One region of the Streptomyces sp. NPDC029138 genome, then DNA from elsewhere that is predicted to be linked to it. Evidence: predicted binding sites of a transcription regulator. Region 1 holds the regulator's gene; each other region holds the start of a gene.
The links. Region 1 encodes HrcA, which represses chaperone genes, less so after heat shock. Its sites were predicted from a motif close to TTNGCACTCNGNNNNNCNGAGTGCNAA; they were not measured.
Positions count from the first base shown of each region.

Region 2: a site for HrcA is predicted at 1,442-1,468, ahead of groL (chaperonin GroEL). Genes of this name have one in related genera too.
Region 3: a site for HrcA is predicted at 2,472-2,498, ahead of groES (co-chaperone GroES). Genes of this name have one in related genera too.

Region 1 is NZ_JBVHWM010000008.1:24,027-28,961, reverse strand. Features, by position in the region: gene ACZ4WH_RS10420 (16S rRNA (uracil(1498)-N(3))-methyltransferase) at 1-391, opposite strand, end outside; gene ACZ4WH_RS10415 (nitronate monooxygenase) at 388-1,464, opposite strand; gene dnaJ (molecular chaperone DnaJ) at 1,598-2,734, opposite strand; gene hrcA (heat-inducible transcriptional repressor HrcA) at 2,735-3,751, opposite strand; gene ACZ4WH_RS10400 (MBL fold metallo-hydrolase) at 3,914-4,636, shown strand; gene ACZ4WH_RS10395 (DUF3097 domain-containing protein) at 4,705-4,935, shown strand, end outside.
Region 2 is NZ_JBVHWM010000014.1:29,712-34,646, forward strand. Features, by position in the region: gene groL (chaperonin GroEL) at 1-1,278, opposite strand, end outside; gene ACZ4WH_RS14805 (cold-shock protein) at 1,578-1,781, opposite strand; gene ACZ4WH_RS14810 (ubiquitin-like small modifier protein 1) at 2,231-2,506, opposite strand; gene thrC (threonine synthase) at 2,503-3,786, opposite strand; SAM riboswitch class I at 3,804-3,944, opposite strand; gene ACZ4WH_RS14820 (glucosyl-3-phosphoglycerate synthase) at 4,076-4,935, shown strand, end outside.
Region 3 is NZ_JBVHWM010000001.1:207,485-212,419, reverse strand. Features, by position in the region: gene ACZ4WH_RS01140 (ester cyclase) at 1-179, shown strand, start outside; gene groL (chaperonin GroEL) at 268-1,896, opposite strand; gene groES (co-chaperone GroES) at 2,015-2,323, opposite strand; gene ACZ4WH_RS01125 (polysaccharide deacetylase family protein) at 2,570-3,382, opposite strand; gene ACZ4WH_RS01120 (polysaccharide deacetylase family protein) at 3,379-4,290, opposite strand; gene ACZ4WH_RS01115 (class I SAM-dependent methyltransferase) at 4,381-4,935, shown strand, end outside.

The sequences.
Region 1 (4,935 bases):
CGAGCGCCTTCACGCCCCGGTCGCCCTTCCACTGGGTGATGCAGCGGGCGGCCTGCCAGGGCACGATCGCGTCGACGCCGGTCTCCGTCATCGTCTCCACGGCCAGCTCGCCGCGGTCCCCCTTGGGCAGGGCCTGGACGACGGTGATACGGGGGCTGGGCTCGGGCTCCACCGGGAACTCGAAGGGCTCGACCACCAGGTGGTCCTTCCCCGACACGCTGACGACGACCCCGGCCGCGCCCCGGCCCCTGCCGTCGGTGAGCACCACGTTCTCGCCCGGCTGCAACCGCCGGACGGAGACCGCGTGCCGTCCCTCGGGACCCTGGACGTCGACGACCGAGCCGGGGGCCACGCCCTCCAGCGAGTCGACGACGAACACCGGCGCGGTCATCGGGGGCCACCCCCGGCCGACAACGCTGTCCGCGCCTCGGCGAGTTCGCCCGCCAGCACCTCCACGAGCCGGCCGGCGGGCAGCTCCCTCGCCATCCGGTGGCCCTGTCCCGCCCACATCGCCATGCCCTGCGCGTCCCCGGCCTTGGCGGCGGCCTTGCGCAGCGGCGCGGTGAGGTGGTTGACCTCGGGGTAGGCGGCGGGGGCGTACGGGCCGTGCTCGCGCAGGAAGCGGTTGACCAGCGCGCGGGCCGGGCGGCCGGTGAAGGCGCGGGTCAGCTCGGTGCGCGGGAACAGCGGGTCGGTCAGCGCCCGCTTGTGCAGGTCGTGCGCGCCGGACTCGTGGGTGGCGACGAACGCGGTGCCCAGCTGGGCCGCGCTCGCGCCCGCCGCGAGGACGGCGGCGATCTGGGCGCCGCGCATGATGCCGCCGGCGGCGACGATCGGGATGCGCACCGCCTCCCGGACCTGCGCGACCAGCGACAGCAGGCCGATGCCGGCGCCGTCGTTCTCCGGGAGGTCCCGGTGGGTGCCCTGGTGTCCGCCGGCCTCCACGCCCTGCGCGATCACCGCGTCGGCCCCGGCCCGCTCGACCGCGCGGGCCTCCTCGGCGGTGGTGGCGGTGACCAGGGTGAAGGTGCCGGCGCGGCGGAGCTTGTCGAACACCTCGCGGCGCGGCACGCCGAAGTGGAAGGAGACCACCGGCACCGGGTCGTCGAGCAGGACGGCGAGCTTGGCGTCGTAGCCGTCGTCCCGGCCGCTGTCCGGGTCGCCCAGCTCGGTCTCGTACCAGGCGGCCTCACCGGCCAGCTGATGCGCGTAGATCTCGACCGCGCCGGATTCGGCGTTGTCGGGCTGCGGCATGAACAGGTTCACGCCGAAGGGGCGGCTCGTGAGCCCACGCAGCTGCTTGATCTCCTGGTACATGCCGTCGGCGGTCTTGTACCCGGCGGCGAGGAACCCGAGGCCACCGGCCTCGGAGACGGCGGCGGCGAGCTGCGGGACGGAGACACCGCCCGCCATGGGGGCCTGCACGATCGGGTAGCGGAAGAGATCGGTCAGCGCGGAGGACATGACCGCATGTTGTCACGTCCTCCGTACAAGTCCGAATCCGGGCTTCCGCCGGCATAGGCCAACGGCATACGGGGTGCGGAAGCACCCCGTACGTCACGGCTCAGCGCCCGTTGAAGGCCACCCGCGGCTCACGTCAGCGGCCGTTGAACGCGTCCTTCAGCCGCGAGAACAGCCCCTGCTGACCCGGCTGGAACTGGCCCTGCGGCCGCTCCTCGCCCCGCAGCTTGGCCAGCTCGCGCAGCAGTCGCTCCTGCTCCGGGTCCAGCTTGGTCGGCGTGGTGACCTCGACGTGCACGATCAGGTCGCCCCGGCCGCCGCCGCGCAGATGCGTGACGCCCCGGCCGTGCAGCGGGATCGACTGGCCGGACTGGGTGCCGGGCCGGATGTCGACCTCCTCCAGGCCGTCCAGCGTCTCCAGCGGCACCTTCGTGCCGAGGGCCGCCGCAGTCATCGGGATCGTGACCGTGCAGTGCAGGTCGTCGCCGCGCCGCTGGAACGTCGGGTGCGGCAGCTCGTGGATCTCGACGTACAGGTCACCGGCCGGGCCGCCGCCGGGGCCGACCTCGCCCTCGCCGGCGAGCTGGATGCGGGTGCCGTTGTCGACACCGGCGGGGATCTTCACGGTCAGCGTCCGCCGCGAGCGCACCCGGCCGTCGCCGGCGCACTCCGGGCACGGCGTCGGCACGACCGTGCCGAAGCCCTGGCACTGCGGGCAGGGCCGGGAGGTCATGACCTGGCCCAGGAAGGACCGGGTGACCTGGGAGACCTCACCGCGGCCACGGCACATGTCACACGTCTGGGCGGACGTGCCGGGGGCCGCGCCCTCGCCGTTGCAGGTGTTGCAGACGACGGCCGTGTCGACCTGGATGTCCTTGGTGGTCCCGAAGGCCGCCTCGTCCAGCTCGACCTCGATCCGGATCATCGCGTCCTGGCCGCGCCGGGTGCGCGAGCGCGGCCCGCGCTGCGACGCCGTACCGAAGAACGCGTCCATGATGTCGGAGAAGTTGCCGAAGCCGCCGGCGCCGAAACCGCCCGCGCCCGCGCCGCCCGACTGGGAGAGCGGGTCGCCGCCGAGGTCGTAGACCTGCTTCTTCTGCGGGTCCGACAGCACCTCGTAAGCGGCGTTGATCTCCTTGAACCGCTCCTGGGTCTTCGGGTCCGGGTTGACGTCCGGGTGCAGCTCGCGCGCGAGCCGACGGAACGCCTTCTTGATCTCATCCTGCGACGCGTCGCGGCGCACGCCGAGAACGGCGTAGTAGTCCGTGGCCACTTACGACTCCGCCAGGATCTGTCCGACGTACCGTGCCACTGCGCGTACCGCTCCCATCGTTCCCGGGTAGTCCATGCGGGTCGGTCCGACCACGCCGAGCTTGGCAACCGCCTCGCCGCCCGAACCGTAGCCGACCGACACGACGGAGGTTGAGTTGAGTCCCTCGTGGGCGTTCTCGTGGCCGATGCGCACGGTCACGCCCGGGTCCTTCGCCTCGCCGAGGAGCTTGAGGAGCACGACCTGCTCCTCCAGTGCCTCCAGGACGGGCCGGATCGTGAGGGGGAAGTCATGTCCGAAACGGGTGAGATTGGCGGTGCCGCCGATCATCAACCGCTCCTCGTTCTCCTCCACGAGTGTCTCCAGAAGAGTGGAGAGCACTGTGGAGACCGTACCGCGGTCCTCCGACTCGAAGGCCTCCGGCAGGTCCTCGACCAGCTTCGGCACGTCCGTGAACCGGCGGCCGGCGACCCGGCTGTTGAGCCGCGCCCGCAGGTCCGCCAGCGAGGCCTCGCCGAACGGCGCCGGGCAGTCGACCATCCGCTGCTCGACCCGGCCGGTGTCCGTGATCAGCACGAGCATCACGCGCGCGGGAGCCAGTGAGAGCAGCTCCACGTGCCGGACCGTGGACCGGGTGAGGGACGGATACTGGACGACGGCGACCTGCCGGGTCAGCTGCGCGAGCAGCCGCACGGTCCGCGCCACGACGTCGTCGAGGTCGACGGCGCCCTCCAGGAAGTTCTGGATCGCCCGCCGCTCCGGCGCGGTCATCGGCTTCACGCCGGCGAGCTTGTCGACGAACAGCCGGTAGCCCTTGTCGGTGGGGATGCGCCCCGCACTGGTGTGCGGCTGGGCGATGTACCCCTCGTCCTCCAGGGCCGCCATGTCGTTGCGGACGGTCGCCGGGGAGACACCGAGGTTGTGCCGCTCGGTGAGCGCCTTGGAACCGACCGGCTCCTCGGTGCCCACGTAGTCCTGGACGATGGCGCGCAGTACCTGAAGCCTGCGTTCACTCAGCATTCGCGCGCACCTCCAGCACGTCGTCCCCTCGTCCCTCCGGGTCGTCCGCCTGGCACTCTTCCCATGCGAGTGCCAGCCTTCCCCGGCCCAGTGTACGGCTGCCGGGTACAGCCTGGGCAAGGTCGGGCCGCCGTACCGGCTCTTACCGCTAGCGTCGCGGGTATGACCGTGACTTGGGAAGAGCTTGGCTGGGAACGGCTGGCCCCGGGGGTGGGCCGGTGCCGGCTGCCGGGCTGGGACTGCACGGCGGGGCTGGTCCTCGGGGAGGGTACGGCACTGCTCGTGGACGCCGGTTCGAGCCTGGCGGAGGGGGCCCGGCTGCGCGGCCGGGCCGAGGAGCTGGCGGGCGGACGTGTGACCCATCTCGCGCTCACCCACCCCCACTTCGACCACGTCTTCGGGGCGGCCGCGTTCGCCGGGGCGGAGGTGTTCGGGGCGGTGGGCCTGGACGCGGTGTTCGCGTACGAGCGCGCGGACCTGCGGCTGGACGCGATCCGCAACGGGCTGCCGGTGGCCGACGCCGACGAGGCGGTGGACGCGCTGGTCCCGCCCCGCCACGCGGTCTCCGGCGAGTGGACGCTGGACCTCGGCGACGGCCGCCAGGCGCTGCTGGCCAACGTGGGCCCCGGTCACACGGCGCACGATCTGGCCGTGCTGGTCCCGGGCGATCCGGAGGTGGTGTTCTGCGGCGACCTGGTGGAGGAGTCCGGCGAGCCCCAGGCGGGCCCGGACGCGGTCCCGTCCCGCTGGCCGGACGCGCTGGACCGGCTGCTGGCGCTCGGCGGCGAGGACGCGCTGTACGTGCCCGGTCACGGGGCGGTGGTGGACGCGGCGTTCGTCCGCCGCCAACGGGACGCCCTGGCAACGCGGTTCGGCGTGATCTGAGCGGTTCCCGAAGGCTGGACCCGGCGTGTCGTGGGCCTTCGGGCGCGGCTTCTCCTATCGTCATCCGAATGCGCCAGTACTCCGCCGACCTCACCCCGCCGTGGAAGAAGCCGAAGCCCGTGCCGGAGGTCCCGGCCGAGCCCGGCCTGGTGGTGGAGGAGCCCGGCACCGGGTTCTGCGGCGCGGTGATCCGCTGCGAGGCGGGCACGGTGACCCTGGAGGACCGCTTCGGCAAGCACCGGGTGTTCCCGCTGGAGCCGCGCGGCTTCCTGCTGGAGGGCCGCGTGGTGACGCTCGTC
Region 2 (4,935 bases), on a different contig from region 1:
CTTCTCGAAGACCTGGGAGGCCTGGAGCAGGGCCACGCCACCACCGGCGACGATGCCCTCCTCGACGGCCGCCTTCGCGTTGCGGACGGCGTCCTCGATGCGGTGCTTGCGCTCCTTCAGCTCGACCTCGGTGGCGGCACCGGCCTTGATGACCGCGACACCGCCGGCGAGCTTCGCCAGGCGCTCCTGGAGCTTCTCGCGGTCGTAGTCGGAGTCGCTGTTCTCGATCTCGGCGCGGATCTGGTTGACGCGGCCGCCCACCTGCTCCGAGGAGCCGGCACCGTCGACGATGGTGGTCTCGTCCTTGGTGATGACGACCTTGCGGGCGCGGCCCAGGAGGTCCAGGGTCGCGTTCTCCAGCTTGAGGCCGACCTCCTCGGAGATGACCTCGCCGCCCGTGAGGATGGCGATGTCGCCGAGCATGGCCTTGCGGCGGTCGCCGAAGCCCGGGGCCTTGACGGCGACGGACTTGAAGGTGCCGCGGATCTTGTTGACGACCAGGGTCGACAGGGCCTCGCCCTCGACGTCCTCGGCGATGATCAGCAGCGGCTTGCCCGACTGCATGACCTTCTCCAGCAGCGGGAGCAGGTCCTTGACCGAGGAGATCTTGGAGTTGGCGATGAGGATGTACGGGTCCTCGAGCACCGCCTCCATGCGCTCCATGTCGGTCGCGAAGTAGGCGGAGATGTAGCCCTTGTCGAAGCGCATGCCCTCGGTGAGCTCCAGCTCCAGACCGAAGGTGTTGCTCTCCTCGACGGTGATGACGCCTTCCTTGCCGACCTTGTCCATGGCCTCGGCGATCAGCTCGCCGATCTGGGTGTCGGCGGCGGAGATGGACGCGGTGGAGGCGATCTGCTCCTTGGTCTCGACGTCCTTCGCCTGCTCCAGCAGGGCGGCGGAGACGGCCTCGACGGCCTTCTCGATACCGCGCTTCAGAGCCATCGGGTTGGCACCGGCGGCGACGTTGCGCAGGCCCTCCTTGACCAGGGCCTGGGCGAGCACGGTCGCGGTGGTCGTACCGTCACCGGCGACGTCGTCCGTCTTCTTGGCGACTTCCTTGACCAGCTCGGCGCCGATCTTCTCGTACGGGTCCTCGAGCTCGATCTCCTTGGCGATGGAGACACCATCGTTGGTGATCGTGGGGGCGCCCCACTTCTTCTCGAGGACGACGTTGCGGCCCTTGGGGCCGAGCGTCACCTTCACGGCGTCCGCGAGCTGGTTCATGCCGCGCTCGAGGCCGCGCCGCGCCTCCTCGTCGAACGCGATGATCTTGGCCATGTGAAGTGGTCCCTCCAGGACTGGGGGTGATTCCTTCGGACCGCGCCCGCGCCCGCGACGGACGGCTCGCCGGCCTGGTGGTTCCTTGCCCCACCCGGCCCGCGGGCCTCACCGACCCGGTCCTTCGCTGTCACTCTCACCTTCAGAGTGCTAACGCCAATGATTAGCACTCGGCATGGTCGAGTGCAAGCGCCTCGGCGGGTGCGGGGCCCCCGTCAGCCGCACGCGAACAGCGGAACCGGGGCACGGCGAAGGGCCCGCACCCTCTGCGAGGTGCGGGCCCTTCGGACAAGAAACGTTCAGGCGCTGAGGCGAACCATGTCGGCCTGCGGGCCCTTCTGGCCCTGCGAGATCTCGAACTCCACCCGCTGGCCCTCTTCCAGGGTGCGGTAGCCGTCCATCTGAATGGCGCTGTAGTGGACGAAGACGTCCGCACCACCGTCGACCGCGATGAAGCCGTACCCCTTCTCCGCGTTGAACCACTTGACGGTGCCCTGAGCCATGCCTAACTCCCCTATTACTGGCCCTTGCACAGATCCGCACTTCGCGAACCCGGGTCAGACCTCACCCCCCATGGGACGGGGGCGTGCGCCGGAACGCGTCGACCGCGGCTGAATGTATCTGTCCAACTGCCGTCTGCAACAGGTCAATCGGACGAGAATTCTGGACGCGAGCGGTCCGGAATCTGGTGAGAATTCATCCGACTTCAGGGCAAGTCGGGCCCCATAAAAGCCACAAAAGCCGCAGAGAACCCGCATACTTTGGCTACTTCTTGTCGGGCGTGCGGCATGAAATCCAGGGCCCGCGACCCGAAGGCCGCGACCGTGTTCCCCAACTCTACCGCGCTCAATCACACAGAATTGCCCCCTCCGCTTCTCTCACGGAGGGGGCAATCGGATGAACGGTCGGTAACCGCCGTTACCGAAGGTAATGAGCGTGCGAATCCGCCGGCTCAGCCGCCGGCGACCGCCGGGATGATCGAGACGCCGGCCCCGTCGGGGGTCGCCGTGTCCAGGCCCTGCTCGAAGCGGACGTCGTCGTCGTTGACGTAGACGTTGACGAACCGGCGCAGCTTGCCCTGGTCGTCCAGCACGCGCGCGGCGATGCCCGTGTGGCTCTTCTCCAGGTCGGCGATGACCTCACCGAGCGTCGCGCCCTCGGCGGCGACCTCGGCCCGGCCGCCGGTGTAGGTGCGCAGGATGGTGGGGATGCGAACGGTCACGCTCATGCGAGGCCAGCCTCTCGGAAGGAGTCCAGGGTCGGGCGGATGGTGGCGGTGAGGCCGGTCCCGGCCACCGCGTCCAGGGTCTTCAGGCCGTCGCCGGTGTTGAGGACGACCGTGGTCTTCGCCGGGTCCAGCACACCGTCCTCGAGCAGCTTGCGGGTGACTCCGACGGTCACGCCGCCGGCGGTCTCCGCGAAGATGCCCTCGGTCCGCGCGAGCAGCTTGATCGCGTCCACGACCTCCGCGTCCGTCACGTCCTCCACGGCACCGCCGGTGCGGCGCGCGATGTCCAGGACGTACGGCCCGTCGGCCGGGTTGCCGATGGCCAGGGACTTGGCGATGGTGTTCGGCTTCTGGGGCCGTACGACGTCGTGGCCGGCCTTGAAGGCGGTGGAGACCGGGGAGCAGCCCTCGGCCTGCGCGCCGAAGATCTTGTACGGCCTGTCCTCGACCAGCCCCAGCTTGATCAGCTCCTGGAGACCCTTGTCGATCTTCGTGAGCTGGGAGCCGGAGGCGATCGGGACCACGATCTGGTCCGGCAGCCGCCAGCCGAGCTGCTCGCAGATCTCGTACGCCAGGGTCTTGGAGCCCTCCGCGTAGTACGGCCGCAGGTTGACGTTGACGAAGCCCCAGCCCTCGCCGGCCGGGTCGCCGATCAGCTCGGAGCAGAAGCGGTTCACGTCGTCGTAGTTGCCCTCGATGCCGACGAGTTCACCGCCGTAGACCGCGGCCATGACGACCTTGCCCTGCTCCAGGTCGTGCGGGATGAACACGCAGGAGCGGAAGCCGGCGCGGGCGGCGGCGGCGCCGACGGCGCCGGCCAGGTTGCCGGTTGAGGAGCAGGACAGCGTGGTGAAGCCGAAGGCGCGGGCGGCCTCCAGGGCCTGGGCCACGACCCGGTCCTTGAAGGAGTGGGTCGGATTGCCGGAGTCGTCCTTCACGTACAGACCGCCGGTCACGCCCAGCTCGCGAGCCAGGTTGTCGGCCTTGACGAGCTTGGTCCAGCCGGGGTTGATGTTCGGCTTGTCGGCGACGTCCGCCGGGACCGGCAGGAGGGGCGCGTAGCGCCAGATGTTCGCGGGGCCCGCCTCGATACGGCGGCGCAGTTCCTCGGTGTCGTAGGCGGAGAAGTCGTAGGCGATCTCCAGCGGGCCGAAACACTCCTCGCAGGCGAAGACCGGGCCGAGCGGCACCCGATGACCGCACTCGCGACAGCTCAGGGCAGCGGCGGGGCCGAGGTCGACGGTGGATTCGCTGGTGCTTGCAACTGTCTGCACAGCCATGGAGGCGAGGCCCTTTCTCCTCATCTTCCTCACGACGCATCTCGTCGTGAGACGGAATTGGCACCTTCCCTGGCCGGGAGCCTCGCGTGAACGGGTCCGGATCAGGGGGGTTGCCGGGGCTTCATCGGGCCGTGTCCCTCTGCCCCTCTGGATGAGCGGTATGCGGTTGTAGAACGCACAGGACCCCCGACATGCGATGGTCACCGGCGTTGTTCAAGACTGTAACCGACGGCCGGGACAGTTGAGACAGCCGTCCGAACCGCGAGACACGAGTGAGGAGCCACAGACTGTGCTGGAAGAAGTCGAGCGCTGGCTGACCACCCGGTCCTGGTCCGTGGCCGCCCGCCCGCTGCACCAGATCCTCGCAGCCAAGCAGCGCACGGGCCGGACGATCAGCGTCGTGCTGCCCGCGCTCAACGAGGAGGAGACCGTCGGCGACATCGTCGCGGTCATCCGGCACGACCTCGTGGAGCAGGTGCCGCTCGTCGACGAGATCGTGGTCGTCGACTCCGGCTCCACCGACCGCACCTCCCAGGTCGCCGCGCGCGCGGGCGCCCGGGTCGTCCACCGCGACACCATCCTGCCGCGCCTGCCGGCCGTCCCCGGCAAGGGCGAGGTGCTGTGGCGGTCGCTGCTGGTGACCAGCGGGGACATCGTCTGCTTCATCGACGCGGACCTGAAGGAGTTCTCCTCCGACTTCGTCTCCGGGATCGTCGGCCCGCTGCTCACCGATCCGGACGTCGACCTGGTCAAGGCGATGTACGACCGCCCGCTCGGCGGCAGCGCCGGGCAGGGCGGCCGGGTCACCGAGCTGATGGCCCGCCCGCTGCTGAACATGCACTGGCCGCAGCTGGCCGGGTTCGTGCAGCCGCTGGGCGGCGAGTACGCGGCCCGCCGCTCCCTGCTGGAACAGCTGCCGTTCCCGGTGGGCTACGGCGTGGAGCTGGGCATGCTGGTGGACGCGCTGCACCTGGTCGGCCTGGACGCGCTGGCCCAGGTCGACGTGGGGGTGCGCAAGCACCGGCACCAGGACGGGCAGGCGCTCGGCCGGATGGCCGCCGCGATCTACCGCACCGCACAGCTCCGGCTGGCCCGCGGCCATCTGGTCCGGCCCGCGCTGACCCAGTTCGAGCGGGGCGAGGACGGGTT
Region 3 (4,935 bases), on a different contig from region 1:
GGTACGCCACGCACCAGGGCGATTTCCTGGGGATCGCGCCCACCGGCAAGCAGGTCACCACGACCGGGATGACGCTGTTCCGGTTCGGCGACAACGGCAAGATCGCCGAGCTGTGGTGGCAGCACGACCAGCTGGGGCTGATGCAGCAGCTGGGCGCGCTCGACGCGTTGGAGCAGTAGACGTTGCGCAGTGGACGTCGGAGCAGTGGACAGGGCGAAGGCCCGGCCCCCGTCCGGGGTGCCGGGCCTTCACTCGAGAGCGCTGGGCTCAGTGCGCGTGGCCGTGGCTGTGGCCGTGACCCGCGGCCTCCGGCTCCTCTTCCTTCTTCTCGACGACCAGGGTCTCGGTCGTGAGCAGCAGGGAGGCGATGGAGGCGGCGTTCTCCAGGGCGGAGCGGGTGACCTTGACCGGGTCGATGACGCCGGCCTTGATCAGGTCGCCGTACTCGCCGGTGGCGGCGTTGTAGCCCTGCCCCTTGTCCAGGTCCTTGACCTTGGACACGATGACGTAGCCCTCCTGGCCGGCGTTCTCGCCGATCCAGCGCAGCGGCTCGACCACGGCGTTGCGGACCACGGAGACACCGGTGGCCTCGTCGCCGGTCTTGCCGAGGTTGCCGTCCAGCACCTTGGAGGCGTGGACCAGGGCGGAGCCACCACCGGAGACGATGCCCTCCTCGACCGCGGCGCGGGTCGCGGAGATGGCGTCCTCCAGACGGTGCTTCTTCTCCTTCAGCTCCACCTCGGTGGCGGCGCCGACCTTGATCACGCACACGCCGCCGGCCAGCTTGGCGAGGCGCTCCTGGAGCTTCTCGCGGTCCCAGTCGGAGTCGGTGTTCTCGATCTCGGCCTTGATCTGGGCGACGCGGCCGTGCACGTCCTCGGACTTGCCGGCGCCGTCGACGATCGTGGTGTCGTCCTTGGTGACGGTGACGCGGCGGGCGGAGCCGAGCACGTCGGTGCCGACCTGGTCGAGCTTGAGGCCGACCTCCTCGGAGATGACGGTGGCGCCGGTGAGGACCGCCATGTCCTGGAGCATCGCCTTGCGGCGGTCACCGAAGCCCGGGGCCTTCACCGCGACGGCGTTGAAGGTGCCGCGGATCTTGTTGACGACCAGGGTCGACAGGGCCTCGCCCTCGACGTCCTCGGCGATGATCAGCAGCGGCTTGGAGGAGCCGGCCTGGATGACCTTCTCCAGCAGCGGCAGCAGGTCCGTGATGGCGGAGATCTTGCCCTGGTTGATGAGGATGTACGGGTCCTCCAGGACGGCCTCCATGCGCTCCTGGTCCGTCACGAAGTACGGCGACAGGTAGCCCTTGTCGAAGGCCATGCCCTCGGTGAAGTCCAGCTCCAGACCGAAGGTGTTGGACTCCTCGACGGTGATGACACCGTCCTTGCCGACCTTGTCCATCGCCTCGGCGATCAGCTCGCCGACCTGCTGGTCCTGGGCGGACAGCGCGGCGACGGCGGCGATGTCGGACTTCTCGTCGATCGGGCGGGCCGAGGCGAGGAGTTCCTCGGAGACGGCCTTGACCGCGGCGTCGATGCCCTTCTTCAGGGCGGCCGGGGAGGCACCGGCGGCGACGTTCTTCAGGCCTTCGCGGACGAGCGCCTGGGCGAGAACCGTGGCGGTGGTGGTGCCGTCACCAGCGATGTCGTTGGTCTTGGTCGCCACCTCCTTCACCAGCTGCGCGCCGAGGTTCTCGTACGGGTCCTCGATCTCGACCTCGCGGGCGATCGTGACACCGTCGTTGGTGATGGTCGGAGCGCCGAACTTCTTGTCGATGACGACGTTGCGGCCGCGGGGGCCGATCGTCACCTTGACGGTGTCGGCAAGCTTGTTGACGCCGCGCTCAAGGGCGCGACGGGCGTCCTCGTCGAACTTCAGGATCTTCGCCATGACAGCGGGAGCCCTCTCGGAAATCTGTGGGTGAAAAGACGCTGCGCCCCGGGCGCCCGGCTTCTTATCGGTCGCGGGGGCCAGGGGCGCAGCTCAAGCGGAGAGTTGCTTGAGGTGATTACTTCTCGATGATCGCGAGGACGTCGCGAGCCGAGAGGACGAGGTACTCGTCGCCGTTGTACTTCACCTCGGTGCCGCCGTACTTGCTGTAGAGGACGACGTCGCCGACCTTGACGTCGAGCGGCAGACGCTCGCCGTTCTCGAACCGGCCCGGGCCCACGGCGAGGACGGCGCCCTCCTGGGGCTTCTCCTTCGCGGTGTCCGGGATGACCAGGCCAGAGGCCGTGGTCTGCTCGGCGTCCAGCGGCTGGACCACGATGCGGTCCTCGAGCGGCTTGATGGCAACCTTGGAGCTGGCGGTCGTCACGATCCGACCTCCCCCTTCGGAGATCTCACGGGGTTAACTGTCTGAGGTGGCGACCAGGTCGATCCGTCGTCGCGGGTGCCGGACCTGCCCGTCGCGTTTGTCTGGCACTCTCCAGGGGGGAGTGCCAGAGCCGAGACTATGACCGCGATTAGCACTCGGTCAAGCGGAGTGCCAATTGCCGTGCGGCGCGTCGGCGGCGAACGGCTCGCGCGAATCCCCTGGCGGCCCCGTGTGACGGGCCGGCGTTCAGAGGTAGTCCTCGAGGCGCCCCACCGTCAGCCCCCGCCCCTGCGCCTCCCTCAGCACCCGTACCGTGCGTTTCCGCAGGGCCGGCCCGGCCGACTCGTCGGGGCCCACCAAGACGACGTCGCCGGGGCGGAGGTGACGGGGGCCGTGGGTGTAGGCGAGGCCGTCCGGGGTCAGGGCGGCGCGCCACAGGACGAGCGCGGAGATGCCGCAGTCGGCCGCCGCGCGCAGGGTGGTGCGGTCGTAGGAGCCGTAGGGCGGGCGGAAGAGGCGGGGGCGGACGCCGAGGGCGGCGCGGAGGCGGTCCTGCTGGCCGCAGATCTCGGCGCGCTGACCGGCGTACGGCAGCCCGGCCGGGGCCCGGTGGTCGACGGTGTGGTTGCCGATGCCGGCGCCGAGCGCGCGCAGGCGGGCGAAGTGGCGGTAGCCGGGGGCGGCGACACTGTCGGTGAGGAACAGGGTGACCGGGAGGCGGAGGTCGCGGACCATGTCGACGAAGCGGGGGTCCCGCTCGGCGCCGTCGTCGTAGGTGAGGAAGACGACCGGGTCGCGGGTGGGGACGTGGTCGACCACCGGGGGCGGCGCGCCGGCCCCCGGGTGCTCGGCGAGCGGGCGGGCCGGGTGCACCGGGGAGCGGGCGAGGGGCCGGGTCAGGCCCCAGGCGCGGTAGCGGTGGTCGGGGGCGGTGGTGTGCGGGCGTACCCCTTCGGCGGCCTTCTTGCCGAGGCGTTCGATGGGGTCGACGGACTGGGCGCAGCCCGTCAGGAGCAGGGCCGCGGCGAGGACCGCGGCCGGGCCCCGTACGCGCCTCACAGGTAGTCCTCCAGGCGGGCCACGGCGTAGCCCTCGCGCGTGACCTTGTTCAGGAAGCGCCGCATGTCGTCCACCATCGTGCCGTCCCAGTCGTCCCGGCCGCGGAAGTGGGTGAGGACGATGTCGCCGCGGCGCAGCCGCTTGTCGTCCTCGCGGTACTCCCAGTGGTCGACGAAGACCTCCTCGTTCCAGATCGGCGCGTACTTGATGCCGCACTCCTTGGCGGCGACCAGGGTGTCCTGGTTGTAGTTGCCGTAGGGCGGCCGGAAGACGGTGGGCGCCTTGCCGAACTGCTTCTTCATGACGGCCTGCATGCCGCAGATCTCGTCCTTCTGCTCCTCGTAGGACAGGCCCGGCAGATAGGGGTGGTGCAGCGTGTGGTTGTTCAGGGTGTTGCCGTAGGAGCGCATCCTGCGGAAGTAGGCGTAGTCCTCCTTCACCAGGTAGTCGCTGAGGAAGGCGGTGTACGGGATCTTCAGCTCCCGCATCATGGCGAGGAAGCGCGGGTCCTTCTCGGCGCCGTCGTCGATCGTCAGGAAGACGACCTTCTGCCGGGTGGGGATCGTGGTGAAGACGGGGGGCAGGTCCCAGTCCTCCTGGTGGTCCACCTCGAATCCGTCGCGGGCGGTGATCTTCGGCTTCACCGCGGGAGGCGGCGGAGGCGTGAGCGGGACCCGGTCCAGCCCCCAGCGCCGGGCGGCGGCGGCCAGCCGGGCGTGTTCGGCGGCCCGGCGCGCCGCCGGGTCCTGGGGCTGGGCGGGGCCGCCCTGGCCGGACGCGGGACGCGCGGAGTCGGGCCCGGCGCAGCCGGAGAGCAGGGTGACGGCGGCCAGCGTGGCGGCTCCGCCGCCGAGGGTCAGCCGCCGGAGACGAGTCCGACTTTTGTCATTTTGTACTACTGCTCGCATGGTGCCGGATCCTCCCAGGCCCCGGCCCGCGCCCCCGGACGACACCGCCGCCGGAGGCGCACCATCCACCGACTGGCCCACAATGACCCGGTGAACGACCTCGCTCTGCTCCTCACCCCCGAAGGCCGCGCCCTCCTCGACGAGGTCCGCGACACCGAGCCCGCTCAGGAGCTGGCCATGGCCACCCGGCTGCGCCGCGACCACCCGGCCGACCTGGTCTCCGCCGCGCTCGGCCAGGCCCGGCTGCGGCAGCGGGCGGTGGCGAAGTTCGGGGCCGAGGACGCCGGGCGCATGTTGTTCACGCCCAACGGCGTCGAGCAGTCGACGCGGGCCTCCGTGGCGGCGTACCGGGCCGGGCGGCTGAAGGAGCTGGGCGTGACCTCCGTCGCCGATCTGTGCTGCGGGATCGGCGGGGACGCCATCGCGCTGGCGCGGGCCGGAATCCGGGTGCTGGCCGTGGACCGGGACCCGCTGACGGCGGCGGTGGCCCGGGCGAACGCCGAGACGCTGGGACTGGCCGGCCTGATCGAGGTGCGGGAGGCCGACGTCACGGAGGTGGACACGGCCGGGTACGACGCGGTGTTCGTGGACCCCGCGCGCCGGGGCGGGCAGTCGCGAGGGGCCGCGCGCAGCGCGTCGGTGAGG